2 regions of the Exiguobacterium sp. s194 genome follow, and region 2 is predicted to be linked to the other one. Evidence: riboswitches for the same ligand, from Rfam matches in the RefSeq annotation. Region 2 holds a riboswitch; the other holds the start of a gene.
What was found. A riboswitch is a leader RNA that binds a small molecule or an ion and turns the genes downstream of it on or off. The one in region 2 is predicted to bind thiamine pyrophosphate.
Positions count from the first base shown of each region.

Region 1: linked by a shared signal. The riboswitch ahead of thiT (energy-coupled thiamine transporter ThiT) and the one ahead of tenA (thiaminase II) in region 2 are both predicted to bind thiamine pyrophosphate.

Region 1 is NZ_JACSLT010000001.1:276,459-279,602, reverse strand. Features, by position in the region: gene rsgA (ribosome small subunit-dependent GTPase A) at 1-859, shown strand, start outside; gene rpe (ribulose-phosphate 3-epimerase) at 861-1,517, shown strand; TPP riboswitch at 1,537-1,637, shown strand; gene thiT (energy-coupled thiamine transporter ThiT) at 1,714-2,286, shown strand; gene KNP85_RS01430 (thiamine diphosphokinase) at 2,286-2,873, shown strand; gene rpmB (50S ribosomal protein L28) at 2,932-3,120, opposite strand.
Region 2 is NZ_JACSLT010000009.1:78,123-81,266, reverse strand. Features, by position in the region: gene pelG (exopolysaccharide Pel transporter PelG) at 1-1,190, shown strand, start outside; TPP riboswitch at 1,252-1,356, shown strand; gene tenA (thiaminase II) at 1,438-2,112, shown strand; gene thiM (hydroxyethylthiazole kinase) at 2,109-2,897, shown strand; gene thiD (bifunctional hydroxymethylpyrimidine kinase/phosphomethylpyrimidine kinase) at 2,897-3,144, shown strand, end outside.

The DNA of each region.
Region 1 (3,144 bases), on a different contig from region 2:
AGGCGGGTTTTATGATGTCATGACGGAAGAGAAACAAGAGATCCGTTGTCGCGCCCGCGGCAATTTCCGCAACCGGAACATCTCGCCGGTCGTCGGCGACGATGTCGATATTCAAGACCAAGGGGACGGCACAGGCTATATCTTGGCCGTCGATGAGCGGTCGAACCATCTCGTCCGCCCGCCGATCGCTAACATCGATCAAGCGTTCTTGCTGTTCTCGGTCAAGGAACCGGCATTCTCGTTCCATCTGCTCGACCGTTTCCTCGTCTTAATCGAATCGAAGCAAGTCCATCCGATTATTGTCTTAACGAAAATGGACTTGTTGACGGAGTCGGAACTCGAAACGATTCAAGCGGCAGCGGCCTTATATCGGTCAATCGGCTATGAGGTCATCGAGACGTCGACGGAGACCGGGTCGGGGATTGAACAAATTCGTGGGTCGTTTAAAGAGAAGACGAGCGTGTTTGCCGGACAGACCGGAGTCGGCAAGAGTTCGCTCTTGAACGCGGTCGCGCCGGAACTAGAACTCGCGACCGGGAAAATCTCGAAGTCGCTCGGCCGAGGCAAGCACACGACGCGTCACGTCACGCTCATCACGCTCGCTGACGGGCTCGTCGCTGACACGCCTGGTTTCTCAAGCCTCGAGTTCCCAGAAGAACTCGAAGTCGAGGAGATGCGCTGGTGCTTCCCTGAGTTCGTCGAGCGGCACGACGACTGTAAGTTCCGAGGCTGTGCCCATTTGAACGAACCGGGTTGTGCCGTCAAAGCGGCCGTCGAGGCGGGAGAAATCGCTTCCACCCGTTATGAGAATTATGTTACGTTTATGGCAGAGTTAAACGATAGACAACGGAGGTACTGACATGATTAAAATTGCACCCTCGATTTTAGCGGCGGACTTCGCCAACCTAGAGGCAGAAGTGAAGGCGGTCCAAGAGGCCGGCGCGGATTATATCCATTTTGACGTCATGGACGGTCAATTCGTCCCGAACATCTCGATCGGTCTCCCGGTGCTCGCGAGCTTACGGAAGAAGTCGGACATGGTGTTAGACGTCCACTTGATGATCGACCAACCGGAGCGCTTCGTCGAAGACTTCATCAAGGCGGGAGCGGACATCGTCACCGTCCACGTCGAAGCGACGAACCATTTGCATCGCGTGCTTCAACAAATTAAGGCGGCCGGAGCCAAGTGTGGCGTCGTTCTCAACCCGCATACGCCGCTGTCATTGATTGAACACGTGCTCGGTGACGTCGACATGGTACTTCTCATGACGGTGAACCCTGGCTTTGGGGGTCAGAAGTTCATCGAATCGGTCGTGCCGAAAATCGCGGCGTTGAACGAGATGCGCCAAGCGCGCCGTCTCGACTTTGAAATCGAGATTGACGGCGGCGTCAACGCGGAGACTGCGAAATTATGTATCGATGCCGGTGCTGACGTGCTCGTGGCCGGCTCGGCCATCTATAACGAGCCGAGCTATAAAGATGCAATCGATAGCATTCGCAACGCATCTCGTGTATAATCGTCCATAGAACAACAAATATTGTCGCAAGGGGTGTCACATTCTGTGGCTGAGAGGCATACGCTAACCCTTTGAACCTGTTCCGTTCACACGGACGTAGGGATGTGGCGAAAATGCACGTTGCTACTCGATAGCAGCATGGCGTTTACGTCATGCTGCTTTTTGTCGTTCGCTCATATTTTAAGGAGGGAAATAGATGAAACAACGTTTAAAATTACAGGCGCTCATTGAAATCTCATTGTTCGCCGCACTCGGTTTGATTTTTGATTTGCTCATCCCGTTCCGGATGCCGCAAGGCGGGTCAATCAGCTTGGCGATGTTGCCGATTTTCGTCATGGCGTATCGTCACGGTTTGAAAGGCGGACTTGCGACCGGTGCACTTGTCGGAACGCTGCAACTGCTGTTCGGGGCCTATATCTTCACGCCTGTCCAGTTCCTGCTCGACTACACGTTCGCTTACGGTGTCGTCGGGATGGCGGGACTGTTTGCTGGTCAAGTGAAACGAGCCGCCAAGGATGAGGCGAAAAAGACGCTCGTCGTTTATTTGGTGCTCGGCGCGCTCCTCGGTTCACTGCTTCGTTACGGCGCCCACGTCTTGTCGGGGATCGTCTTCTTCGCCGAATACGCGGAAGGTCCGGTCGTCGCCTACTCGTTCGCCTATAACATGACGTACATGCTCCCGTCCTTCCTCGTGTCGGCCGTCGTCCTCGTCCTCTTGTTCGTCTCGGCGCCGCGCTTCGCGACGCTCGCGACCCGGGACGTCCGCTAATGCGGGTGTTGATTGTGGCGGCCAGCCCGGAACCAATCTCGGGACTCCCGCGTGACGTCGATTACATCATCGGCGTCGATGGGGGGTACGAGACACTGTTGAACCACGGGCTGAACCCAGATCTCGTCGTCGGCGATTTCGACTCCTTCACGGGCGAAGTGCCGATCGACGCCGTCCGCTATCCATCTGAGAAAGATGTGACCGACCTCGAGATCGCTCTCGAGGCGGCACGGGGGCATGGCGCGACGGAGATGATTGTCTACGGTGCGCTCGGCGGCCGGCTCGATATGACGCTCAGCAATATCGGTCTGCTCGAGGCGTATCCGGAGATGCGTCTCGTCACGGCAGGGCAGACGGTACGACTCGTCGGGTCGGGACGCTATGAACTCCCGCGTCAAGACGGTCACTATTTGTCGCTCATCCCATGGAAGCAGGCGAACGTGACCATCCGCGGCGTCAAATATCCGCTCGACCGTCACGATGTCGTCAGCCATGAGGCGCTCACCATCTCGAACGAATGGGACGATGAAGCGGCGGATTTGATCGTGCACGAAGGCATGGTGCTCGTGCTGTATGTCAAAAAATGAACACAAAAAAATCCCATCGGCGAATGCCGCTGGGATTTATTTCGTTCGTGTATAAAAATTATACGCGTTCAACGAGACCTGATTTAAGAGCGCGAGCTGAAACCCAAACTCGTTTAGGTTTACCGTCAACGAGAATACGAACTTTTTGTACGTTTACACCCCAAGTGCGTTTTGTCTTGTTGAGTGCGTGCGAACGGTTGTTACCTGATTTAGGTGATTTACCTGTTACGTAGCATTTACGTGCCATGCGTTTCCCCTCCTTTTTTATGTG
Region 2 (3,144 bases):
GATACGTGGCGGACTTGTTTTATGAGAAGAAGGCACATGAGATTTTCCCGGTGTTCACCGGGATGCTCAAAGTGACGATTCTCGCGGCAAGCTTGCTGTATAGTATCTTTTGGCTATTGTCGCCGCTCGATTTTCTGTACAAACTGACGTTGTTCGTTTTATTCATGACGATTAACGTCATCTGGGTCATGTTCTTGTTTTTAAGTGCCGCCAAGTATTATCAAGCGGTGGCCTATAGCTTCCTGCTCGGCGGACTTATCTCGGTCGGGAGCGTCTATGCGATTAGCCGTCTCATGGTCGACCCGTCGAGTCTCGAGCTGTTGCTCGGTTTCACGGTCGGGATGATTGTGACGTTGTTCGGGTTGTTCTTCGCGATGCTCCGGACGTTCCCGCTCCGTTACGCGGTGAAAGAGTTCTCGTACTTCAAGTACTTCGACCGCTATCCAGACTTGTTCGCCATCGGCGTGTTGTACGTGCTCGGGATTTGGGTCACGAATTTCATCATCTGGTTCGGTGAAGGACGTGTGATCATCGCGGACTCGTTCTTGTTCAACCCGTATTATGACACGGCCATCTTTTGGTCCTACTTGACGATTATCCCGACGCAGCTCTTGTTCGTCGTCGCTGTCGAGACCCGGTTTTATGAGCGCTACCGTACGTTTTATGGATTGATCAACTACGGTGGGGCACTCCATCAAATCGAGAAGGCGAAACAGACGATGACGTCCGTATTGAAAAATGAGTTGATTCGACTCGCACGGAGCCAAGGCGTGGTGACGCTGTTCGCCATCCTAATGGCGGGCGTGTTCGTCAGTTGGATTGGTGTCCCGGATGAGATCGGTCAAATCTTTCGGATGACGACGCTCGCGGCGTTCGCGAATGCGATGATTCTCATCTTGACGTTGTTGTTGCTCTATTTCGAGGACCGGCGCGGGGCGTTGTTCGTCAACATCTCGTTCTTCACGTTGAACGCGTTGTTCACGTTACTGCTCTTGCCGCGCGGCATCGATTGGTACGGTGTCGGCTTTGCCGTCAGCACGACGATCACGTTCTTCTTGGCCGGCCTGCGTTTGATTTATTATATGGGCAAAGTTGATTATTACGTGTTCGCCGCCTCAAACCGGCGCAAGCTCGGCACCGAGCGGTTCTCGCAAATGGGGACGTTGTTGAACCGGCGATTCTCACGATAAAGGGTTTTCAGTACGGAGAAAGACTGATATGATGTGGTCGTAGATGACCGAATTTCATAATGTTTACCACTAGGGGAGTCGCGTGACGCGGCTGAGATGGACGAGGTCCAGACCCTTTGAACCTGATCTAGTTCACGCTAGCGTAGGGAAGTGGGCGAACCGATTGTTTTCGTACACTTTGTGTAAATCCGACGCCGCTTCCGTTATGGAAGGCGGCGTCTTTTTTGATTACAAAGGAGGAGAAAACATGACATTCACCGCACATTTACGACAAGAGGCCGATGCCTTGTTTCAAGCCAGCTTTGACCATCCGTTCGTCCGCGAGCTCGGAACGGGTGAACTCGACGAGGCGAAGTTTCGGCATTACGTCATGCAAGACTCGTATTATTTGAATCAGTTCTCGAAAGTACAGGCGAAAGGCGCGACACTCGCCCCGAACATGGAAGTAGCGAGCCGCTTTTTGACGCACGCGCTCCATACCATCGAAGCAGAGCATGCGCTGCATCGTGAGTTTTTCACCTTGCTCAACGTGACGGAGGCGGAGTGGGCGACGTTTGAGCCGGCCCCGACGGCTTACGCCTATGCGCTCCATATGCAACATGCCGGTCCAACGCTCGGTGACGTGCTCGCAGCAATTTTGCCGTGCTATTGGGTTTATTACGAGATTGGCGAACGCATGAAAGACACGACACCCGACCACCCGATTTATGCGACGTGGATTGCGACGTACGGGTCGGAATGGTTCCGCGACCTCGTCGAGGAACAGATTGAACGGCTCGACGTGCTCGCTGGGCAGGCGACGGCGGAAGAACGGGTCCGGTATCAACAGCTGTTCTTGAAGAGTTGTTATTACGAGCATGCGTTTTGGGAGATGGCGTGGACGCTCGAGTCGTGGGATTTACCGGCGGGGGTGACACGATGAAGCGCGACTTATGGGACAAAGTCAGAGCCGAACGGCCACTCATCCACAACATCACGAATATCGTCGTCGCCAACTTTTCAGCGAACGGGTTGCTCGCCATCGGGGCGGCCCCGGTCATGGCGTCCGCGGTCGAAGAAGTGGCCGAGATGGCGTCTTTAAGCGATGCGCTCGTGCTCAATATCGGTACACTCGATGCAATGACGGAACGTACGATGATTCGAGCCGGACAGGCGGCGAATCAAGCAGGTAGTCCGATCGTCTTCGATCCGGTTGGTGTCGGGGCGACCTCATTTCGGCGCGACGTCGCCCAGGCGATTCTGCAATCTGTCCGTGTGACGGTCATCCGTGGGAATGCCGGAGAAATCGCGACATTGATTGGTCTCGACGCGGCGGCGCGCGGCGTTGACGCTGGGGAAACGCGGGATGATTTGAATCACATCGCGCGTGAAGCGGCTAAGCGCTACAACTGTGTCGTTGCCGTGACCGGAGAGACGGATATCGTCAGTGACGGGGACGTGACGATTGAAATTAAAGGCGGCACTGGCGCGATGGCCCGGACGACAGGGACCGGTTGTTTACTGAGTGCGGTCGTCGGTGCGTTCCTTGCGGTCGAACGGGATGCGGTTACGGCCACGGCGACAGCGCTAGCCGGTTATGCCCGGTGCGGGGAACTCGCTACCGCTTTGGCCGACGGGCCGGGTGACTTCCCCGTTCACTTCTTGAATGAGCTCGGCAAGATGACGGCGGTCGAGTTGCCGAGTGACCGCATCGAGGTGGTGTCATGATACGGCAGCAAGTGTTGACGATTGCCGGTTCGGATTCGGGCGGTGGCGCTGGCATTCAAGCTGATTTGAAGACGTTTCAGGAGCTCGGTGTGTTCGGCACGAGCGTCTTGACGGCCGTCACGGCCCAAAACACGCGTGGGGTGCATGGGGTCGAGGCGGTGTCACCGGAACTCGTGACGCAACAACTCGATGCAATCGGTTCAGACTTTACGATTGCGGCGTGCAAGACCGGGATGTTGTTCGATGC